Regions from separate parts of the Ureibacillus sp. GCM10028918 genome, predicted to be linked through region 3. Evidence: predicted binding sites of a transcription regulator. Region 3 holds the regulator's gene; each other region holds the start of a gene.
The links. The regulator LexA, encoded in region 3, represses DNA repair genes until DNA is damaged. The targets are predictions, from matches to a motif close to CGAACATATGTTCG.

Region 1: a site for LexA is predicted at 1,695-1,708, ahead of ACFQU5_RS06790 (YhjD family protein). Genes of this name have one in related genera too.
Region 2: a site for LexA is predicted at 1,358-1,371, ahead of ACFQU5_RS03645 (YhjD family protein). Genes of this name have one in related genera too.

Annotation. Positions count from the first base shown of each region.
Region 1 covers NZ_JBHTFK010000005.1:747,030-750,315, reverse strand. Annotated here, with positions in the region: one part of gene prfB (peptide chain release factor 2) at 58-129, shown strand; one part of gene prfB (peptide chain release factor 2) at 131-1,162, shown strand; gene ACFQU5_RS06795 (hypothetical protein) at 1,239-1,466, opposite strand; gene ACFQU5_RS06790 (YhjD family protein) at 1,727-2,119, shown strand; gene ACFQU5_RS06785 (competence protein ComK) at 2,091-2,747, opposite strand; gene ACFQU5_RS06780 (IDEAL domain-containing protein) at 3,034-3,286, shown strand, end outside.
Region 2 covers NZ_JBHTFK010000005.1:59,152-62,437, reverse strand. Annotated here, with positions in the region: gene ACFQU5_RS03655 (YbaK/EbsC family protein) at 1-390, shown strand, start outside; gene ACFQU5_RS03650 (VOC family protein) at 411-1,166, shown strand; gene ACFQU5_RS03645 (YhjD family protein) at 1,418-1,780, shown strand; gene ACFQU5_RS03640 (hypothetical protein) at 1,777-1,929, shown strand; gene ACFQU5_RS03635 (YitT family protein) at 1,976-2,575, opposite strand; gene ACFQU5_RS03630 (PstS family phosphate ABC transporter substrate-binding protein) at 2,799-3,286, shown strand, end outside.
Region 3 covers NZ_JBHTFK010000005.1:226,743-230,028, forward strand. Annotated here, with positions in the region: gene ACFQU5_RS04425 (YneB family resolvase-like protein) at 1-528, opposite strand, end outside; gene yneA (cell division suppressor protein YneA) at 525-863, opposite strand; gene lexA (transcriptional repressor LexA) at 1,034-1,654, shown strand; gene ACFQU5_RS04440 (gamma-glutamyl-gamma-aminobutyrate hydrolase family protein) at 1,786-2,517, opposite strand; gene ACFQU5_RS04445 (prepilin peptidase) at 2,651-3,286, opposite strand, start outside.

The sequences.
Region 1 (3,286 bases), 520 kb from region 3:
TGATCAGATGATGCGGTTCTCACAGGTTTAATATAAGAGTACGGAGGATTTTAAATGATCGAATTATCGGAAGTAAGAAATGTTTTGGAAACTACAGCCTCGAAATTGGCGGACTTCAGGGGGTCTCTTTGACTTAGAAAACAAAGAGGCACGTATTCAGGAACTAGACGAAATGATGCTTACGCCGGATTTTTGGAATGACCAAAATGGTGCTCAAACCGTCATTAATGAAGCAAATGGATTAAAAGCCATTGTCAATGAATTTAATGATCTGGTGACAACCCATGAAAATCTGGATATGACATTGGAACTTTTAAAAGAAGAGCCAGATGAAGATCTCCAAGAGGAGTTAGGCAGCGAGCTTGAAGACTTCCAACGTAAAATGGACGGCTTTGAGTTGCAAATGCTTTTAAGTGAGCCTTACGACAAAAATAATGCCATTTTAGAGTTGCACCCAGGTGCGGGTGGTACAGAATCACAAGACTGGGGTTCGATGCTGTTGCGTATGTATACGCGTTGGGCTGAAAAACATGGCTTTAAAGTAGAGACAATGGATTATTTACCAGGTGATGAAGCGGGAATTAAATCTGTAACGCTGTTAATTCAAGGGCATAATGCATATGGCTACTTAAAAGCCGAAAAAGGGGTACACCGTTTAGTGCGCATTTCACCTTTTGACTCTGCAGGCAGACGCCATACTTCCTTCGTTTCATGCGATATCATGCCAGAGTTTAATAATGAAATTGAAATTGATATTCGTACGGAAGATTTGAAAATTGATACGTATCGTGCAACAGGTGCGGGTGGTCAGCATATTAATACGACGGACTCAGCTGTTCGTATTACGCATATCCCGACAGGCGTGGTGGTATCCTGCCAAGCGGAACGTTCACAAATCAAAAACCGTGAAAAAGCGATGAACATGTTAAAAGCAAAATTATACCAACTTGAGATCGAGAAACAACAAGCTGAGCTTGATGCGATTCGTGGAGAACAAAAAGAAATTGGCTGGGGTTCTCAAATTCGTTCGTATGTCTTCCATCCGTATTCTATGGTAAAAGATCACCGTACAACTTTTGAAACTGGAAACGTTCAAGGGGTAATGGATGGCGACTTAGATGATTTCATCAATGCTTATCTTCGTTCACGTATTGGGCAATAAATAAAAAATTAAACCTTTTTGGCAAGGGAATAAACTTTGCTAAAAAGGTTTAATTTAATTTTGAAGTTAGCTGTACCTAAAGCATATTGTTTTCTTCTTTTATAAGAAAGATGTCCGCTTTGATGGAATTGAATTCAGTTGCTAAAATGCCAATTCTTACTTCTACCTTTTTAATTTTTTCAAGAAGTTCTGCATGGTTTCCATCCACTTTTTGACTAAGTTCGTCTATTTTTTGATTGAGTTCGTGATATTGATGGTCCATTTTATCTGATAGTTCTAAAACGGCTTGTAAAATTTGCTCCATTTTTAGCTTTCTCCTTCTCTTTTTTTTTTCTGCCTAGTAATATCTTTTATTATGCTCCATCTAAGGTGCAAATAAAATCGGTTATATAGCAAAATTAATTTTAATCGTTGATATTTATAAAATATACTTTTACATACCCTAAACATCTCAACTTTAATTGCCTAATTATCCTTTATTTACCTCCATATCACAATTGCATTATTTTAAATATGTTGTAATATAATAATAGGAACAAACGTTCTATTAATAGGAGGGGTTTGATGGCACATATTCCCATTGAAACTGTCTCATATCTAGAAGCAGCTATATATTTACCGATGCTGCTTATCGTTTTAGAAAAAGATTATGCACAAATAGAGGCAGGGCAGTTTAAATTAAAGCGACCATATATTTCTTTGATTGATGAAGCAAGAAAACACGCAGAAATTGATTTGAGAGAAACAAAGGCGTATTTAAAAATTCATCAATTAAAAGTGGTTCAGGGTAAACGAGACGAAATGTTTACAGAGTATCAATTTCATTATAAGCAAGTTATGGATGTTAGAAGATATTCGAATATACGCTTAAGGAACCATGTTGAAGATTTACTCAAGTTTTACTTAAATAAAGCTTCAAATATTAATGCTAGTCAAAAGGATCAAAAGGTTCGTTGAGTTTCTTGGCATCCTTATTTTCAGTAAATTTGATAGGTTCAATAGGTTCAGTAGATTTAAGAGAATTATAAATCGCGGAGTAATCAGAAATTTCAGCGAACCCTATAGATTGCAAAGGATTTTGAGGTTGATTTAATTCGTTTCGAATTATAATTCTTTGATTAGAAGCATGTTTTAGAAGCATTGTTGCAGCAACGTATTGGGCACAAAAAGATGAATAATTAATTTGAAGTTCAAACTCTTTTCCATCTATCAAGGTGATTTGTGTAAAATCTTTGAGGCGTCGGATGTTGGCAATGGCATGTAGACCAACCCAAATGTTGTTTGGTGAAGATGGAGAAAAAAGAGGGAAGAATACATTCGGTATTCCATCATGAGTAATAATAACTGGTAATTTGTGCTTCGCTTTTCCAAGGACGGATTTTGAGAAGTTCTTGGCATGAGTATAGTTATATCCTAACACTTCACAGGATTTTCTAACTATGTAAAGAGGCTTTCGTTCAACAACGTATTCTCCGTTTTTATCATAAACATGACAGTAAAGTTTTTCCCCGCGCTTAATAGGCATCATTAAATACGTATTAAAAGAAATCCGGTATGACTCGATAAGAATAATATTTTTTTGCATAATTACTCCTCCTTTAAATGATTTCATAATGCTATATAACCGATTTAATAAAATCATAATATGAATTTTTTACCATTTCAATTGAAAAAATTTGACAAATTTTTGAAATAATATTTCGGAAGCAAAATTACTATTTTAACGTGCGAAACAGTGGAAATTGAAAGCACCAGCATATAGATAGGTATTTCTTCTCTAAAGATTGAAAAAGTATATCTATTTTTCAGAAAATATTGCAAATTGACAACCAATTTTTTATAATAGAAAAAAGGGAATCGGGGTGATATCGATGGATAAATATTATTCATACACAGATTTTCTTAAGGCAGTTGGGAACTATCAACATGCAAACGAATCTGAAAAGTTATTGAATGACATTTATTTGGACTTGTTTTTGAACCGTATGCAAAGATTACAAAGAATTGAACAGCTGAAAGATCTCATCGATAATGCATTGGATGAAAGAAACAAAGAAGCTTTTTATAAGTACACGAAAGAGCTAAGTGAATTACAAGAAACTCAAGAAATGGAAGAGACACAAG
Region 2 (3,286 bases), 170 kb from region 3:
ATCGCAAAAACTTTGTCATTTAAAGATAAAGAAGGAAATGCAATATTGGTAGTAACAGCTGGAGATGCAAAAATAGATAATAAAAAATTTCGCTCTCAATTTGATATTAAAGCGAAAATGTTAAGCGCCCAGGAAGTAGTAGAACAAACAGGACATGTCATCGGAGGGGTTTGTCCCTTTGGTTTAGCAAATGATATAAAAGTATATTTAGATATTTCAATGAAACGATTTAATACGGTATTTCCAGCCTGTGGAAGCATAAATTCTGCTATTGAAGTAACATGCGATGAATTACAACAATATTCAAGGGCTGTTGAATGGGTTGATGTCAGCAAAGAATGGAATACCGAGTTAATAGAAGGAAAAATGAATACGAACATAATAGATTGAAAATTGTAGGAGGAAATGCTGTGTATTTACTAGATCATCTTGTACATTTCGTGGAAAAACCTGAGCGGCTAATTGAATCTGCGAGTGAACTTGGGCTACATACTGTTAAAGGTGGAAAACATGAGATGTGGGGAACCTATAACTCATTATGTTATTTTGACTTATCTTATATTGAGTTTATCGGTATCTATGATAAGAATTTATTTGAAAAATCAGCTAGCGAACCGTACACATTACATGAAACATATAAAAAGATGAAATATCAAAATGGCGTAGTTCGAATCGCTTTGCGAACAAATTTTATCGACAAGGCTGCAGAAAATCTAGAATTATTAGGCTATGAGGTTTATGGCCCTGATGAATTTTCTAGAACACGCCCAGATGGTTCTGTTTTAAAATGGAAGCTTCTTCATTTTGGTAAAAAGGGACAAATCCTTGATTTCCCATTCATTATTCAATGGGAAGGGGAAGATAATGATCGTTTTAAAGACCTGGTTGAGTCAGGAACAATTAAGCCTCATCAGCTTGGTCATGTTCAAATTAAAGAAATCCAGTTTGAAGTGGAGGACTTATCAACTGCAACTGAGTGGGGAAAAGTATTTGAATTTGAAGTTGAAGATGCACACTCTTCCAAAACAGTAAAAATGCCGAATTGTTTATTAAAGTTTAAAAAAATCGAAGATGACAATAAAATAGCTCAAATTACCATCTCTGGTGCAGTAGAGGAAAAAGAAGTAACCTTGGAAGGAACAAAATATCTCTTCAAAAAGGAATAGATTTTATTTAATGGCGGGTATATAGGAGTCATTTGATATATCACTAAAAAACGCAATAAGCATGAAAAAATTCGAGGGTTAATTACTCCCTTATAAGCACTCTAATTTATATTTAAGAACATGTTTTGATTATTATCATTGCATGTTCTTTTTAATTAATTAAAAAATGATCAATATAATTCTTGAGTTTGAGAACGAATGTTCGTATAATTAATTTCAGATTAAAGAGAATTGGGAAGGGAGTGTGCTGCATGGATTTAACGAAAGAAATAAAATCAATAATCCACCTGTATGTCATATTAGAATTAGCGATAAAGTCGGTTAAACACGATCAGAAATTATTTGAATCATTTAAGGTGAAGCGACCTTATCTATCTTTCTGTACCCAGCAATTAGAAATGTTGAAAGAGGAGTTTAATAAAGTATCAAAATCCTTGTACAAAAAGGGTGTTACCTATGAAAAGTATCAATGCTTCAATCAAAACGAATGTATCTATAGCTTTAATTATCGCGGTAAAATTATACCCTTCCAATACCATGGTGAAGTATTGAAGGAGCAAGTTGAGCGAAAGATTGAGCTGATATTAAAGGATGTAAAAGGGGAAGTATCATGATGAATGAGCATAAAAAACGATTCTGCCTAACTGAAGATGAACGAAAACAGTTGATGGCAGAAATAAACCCCATCCTCGAAAAAAAATCGCTGGAAGAAATTAAACTTGCTTTACAGCTAATCAATATAAAAAATATGAAGCAAACATAGACCATCCCGGAACAAGGCGTAACTTTTTTTAATGTATAATAGAAATCTAAGTCCTAACCATGTCAACAACAATAGTTGCTATAAAGTATGTAACAATCGAAATAATTGCACCCATTAACCCGAACAGCAAAAAGGCTAAAATGAATATAAAGATATTTATTATAAAAATGGATTCTCCCACGGAATAGGAAGTTCTACTGGAAATCAGAATTGCTAATATGTCTGTCCCATCCAATGCGCCACCATTTCGAATGACAATACCGATGCCCAATCCAAGTAATATAGCGCCGATGAAGATCAATAAAACGGAACTTCCAAAAAGAAAAGGAGGAAATACTTCCAAAAAGCCAGTTGACACTGTTAAAGACACAATCCCTAACATCGTAGAAAAAGCGAAACGCTTTCCTAGATGAATATAGCCTAAAAAAATAAAAGGGATATTCAGCAGGAAAAGCAGTGCACTTAAAGATAGACCCAGTTTATCTGAAAGCATCATTGATATTCCTGTAATTCCACCATCAATTAACCCATTCGGAATAAGAATCACTTCTAAACTAATAGCTGCCATAAAAGCACCAATGATAATCCATGGAATTCTTGAGATTACTTCCAAAACATATATCTTAAAGAGCTGTTTTGTTCGCAAATAAGTTCTCCTCATATGTTTAGTAGGCTAGCACATACACGTTTGTAAATTGCCTATACCATAATTATGAGTTTGTAAGAAAGAAGATACGTATTCTATCAAAATATTTCATGCCAAGTCGCTGTTTTAAAATATGAATCGTATTCTTAAGCAATATATTATTATTGTAAACTAAAGGACTTCACCTCCTCTAAATCGAAGTTAGAAGAAGGGGGTTTTTCATTTGGAAAATAAATCAGTGTTTGACCGAATATTTATGACGAGTTTCCTATTTATTTGTATTGCTTTTGTTACAGGTATTGCGGTGTTATACTGCCTACTAATGGGGAAAATTCATTACATAGGGCTTTTAATTGTGATTGCAGTTATACTTTTTTTACTATTCGTTTTTAAGATATATCAACTTCTTAAAAATAAAAAAAGAAAAATAGTTTTTTTCACGATTGCCATATTTGCAGTAGGACTAGCATCTATCCCTCCGATATATAAAGGGTATTCAAATCAATTGGCGACAGTAAATGGTGATGTAGATATTTATGAATACATGCCCTTTTCAAACAATTCGAAAATAGCTAGTTTGAGCGAGACACCTTCGCTGGCAATAAAGGACAGTTTACCTAAAATCGATGGAGCAACTGCTCTGTATCCACTGTATTCAGCTATTGTTCAAGCTACCTATCCCGAGAAAAATTATGACTTGCATAATAGTGA
Region 3 (3,286 bases):
TTCTTCGATTGGTACCTCTATTCGTTCGCGCCCTTCATGATTATGCCGATTTTTAATATTCAACTCGGGGCGATAGCCATTATCTACAGCTCGTCTCATTCCTCTTTTAATTTTGGCATTGTGAATTTTTCGTTGATACTCTTCTACAATTGCTAAAATCTCAAGTAACATTGTATCCATCTCATTTAATGTTAAGGGTCCTGCATTATTTAAGGAATAAACGGTTGTCCCATTTTTATGCAGCAAATGCAAGACAGCCATTCGTGCATTACCGCGTCCCAAACGCGTTTCGTCTTGCACAAATAATACTGTTACATTTTTTTCCTTTATATAGTCCAGCATTTCAAGGAGTCCATCTCGTTCCACTTCATAACCACTATGTTGATCTTGGAAAATCTCTAAAACTTGAAAGTTCATTTCGCCCGCATAGCGGCGTAGTTCCTCTTCTTGCCGCACAAGGGATGTCTCTTGTGTATTTTTTTCTGTACTTACACGTGTATAGATGACTGCTTTGTTTTGTTTGCTCATTTATTCTTAACCGCTACCTCTACCGAATGAAGCTCTTCTTCACTCTTTAATTTTGCAATATGGATACTCTTTGAATTAACTGGAACCGTTAAGGCATGACCTGCCACAATATGTTCTCCAGTAAGACTATTCTCAGCTTTCACATGCTCGATCCACTCTTGTATTGTCATTTTACCACGATATTGTTCTGCTAATGTCCATAATGTATCGCCGTGCTGAATCTCAATTTGTTCGTATGTGTTTTTGCCATTATCAGTAATTAATAGAAATGCACCCATCACAAAGAAAGCAACGAATAACACCACAATATAAGTATTTTTTTGTAACCAGTTCATAAATTAAAACCTCTTTTCGAATAATTGTTTTGCGAATGTATGTTCCTAATTTAATACGAACACTTGTTTTTGTCAACACCAATTTCGAACCTATGTTTGCATTTCTGTTCATTCACTGATATACTATATGTAACTAATAGAGGTACATATTCACAAAAGAGGTGATAGAGTTGAAAAAAATATCAAAAAGACAAGAAGATATTTTAGCATTCATAAAAGAAGAGGTTCGTGCAAAAGGGTATCCGCCTTCTGTTCGTGAAATCGGGGAAGCAGTAGGTCTTGCCTCTAGTTCAACGGTACATGGACATTTAGCTCGTTTAGAGAGCAAAGGTTTAATTCGCCGAGACCCAACAAAGCCGCGCGCGATTGAAATATTAGATCAAGAAGAAGCAGCAATTCAAAAACAATCCGTTGTACATGTTCCTTTAGTAGGGAAAGTTACAGCAGGTCTACCTATTACAGCAATCGAAAATATCGAAGAATACTTCCCTCTACCAGATGCTTACGGTACAAGTGAAGAAAATCTATTCATGCTTGAAGTAATGGGAGAATCAATGATCGAGGCTGGGATATTAGATGGAGATTATGTCGTTGTCAAACATACGAACACTGCCAATAACGGGGAAATTGTAGTTGCAATGACTGAAGATGACGAAGCAACGGTAAAACGTTTCTTTAAAGAGAAAACGCATTTCCGTCTTCAACCTGAAAACTCAAGTATGGACCCAATCCTAGTAAATCAAGTAACGATTTTAGGTAAAGTAGTAGGGTTATATCGCAATATTCATTAAAAAAAGTTGTCTCGTTAGTCAATAGACTGTGAGACAACCTTTTTGTTTAAACGGGATATTTTTGTGCGCTTTATTTACATAAGGACTCTAAAATAACAAGATTTTCAGGTAAGAACTGCCTATTAGAGTAGCTATGAGACCACTGTTGCATTTTGCTGTTTATTAGCTACACACGCGTCGATAAACGACTTAAACAGATTTTTCGCATGTTCGTCCCCCGCGATCGCCATCTCCTCTGGATGCCATTGTACCCCAACACAATAAGGGTAATCTTTTATTTCAAAGGCTTCAATGATGCCGTCACTCGCCTTAGCGGTAATTTCGAAAATATCAGGCACTTTCTTCAATGCTTGATGATGGAATGAATTCACGGCAATTTTCTCTTTTCCGATACTTTCGTGTAGCTTACTGCCCTTGGTAATCTCGATATAGTGGGATGCTTCTTTTCTGCGAGCATTTTGTTTATGAAGGATTGGCGTATGCTCATACTGGGAATTGATATCTTGATAGAGTGTCCCGCCTAAAGCTACATTCAATAGCTGAATCCCGCGACAAATCCCGAAGATCGGCATCGTTTTCTTAAGAGCCGCTTCAGTCAGCTCAAGTTCCACTTCATCTCGTTCCAGCATAATATCGCCAATGTTAATGTGCGGCTCTTCATCAAAGAAATGCGGATGTACGTCTACCCCGCCTGTCAGCAGTAAACCATCGATTCCTTCCAACAGCTGCTCAGCATCACTTTCCACACCAAAAGGAATATTCACCGGAATTCCTCCCGCTTGAAGTACAGACTTCACATAGGCTTCATTAATACAATATTGTCCGTTGTTCGTTGTCATCGTAATACCGATAATTGGTTTCATTAAAAACCACCTCCATAATTCCTATAATAATAACTTGCTTTACAATATTCTAGCTTAACTTTGTTTTTCCTTTAAAATGTAAAAAAGAGTCGCCTCATACGAGAGAGACGGCCCAAGTGAATAAAAATATTAATCAAAATAAATTTGCATACCAGTCAAGTATTACTTCTCCGTAGAAATACACAATAATGGCTGCTAGAGCGATAGAGGGGCCAAATGGGACAGGAGTTTTTCTCCCTTGGTTGCGAATCTTCAGGACGATGATACCGACAATCATACCAATGAATGCTGATAGGAATAGTGTTAGCAACGTATTCAGAGTGCCTAAAACAAGGCCAATTAAAAAGAAGAGTTTAATATCTCCCCCACCCATCCCCCCATTAGAGACAACGGCAATAAGGTAAAGGATGCCAAAGCCAACTACTGCACCTAGCAAACTATCCCACCATGGGTCGATTGGCGAGAAAATGCGTCCTAATGCTAATAAAGGTAAGAAGAACAACAACACTTTATCTGGAATGAGCATATAAGCGAAGTCAGAAACTACTGTAATCATTAACAAGGAAATGAAAAGCAGGGCTACAGCCGTTTCAATTGTTAAGCCTAATTTCCAAACTGAGAACGAAAATAAAATCCCCGTAACAAGTTCCGTTAATAAATAAATCGGTGTTACTTTCGCATGACATGTACGGCATTTTCCTCGTAAAAATATGTAAGATAAAACAGGAATCAAATCTGGCAGCGTTAAACGACGCTGACAATTTGTGCA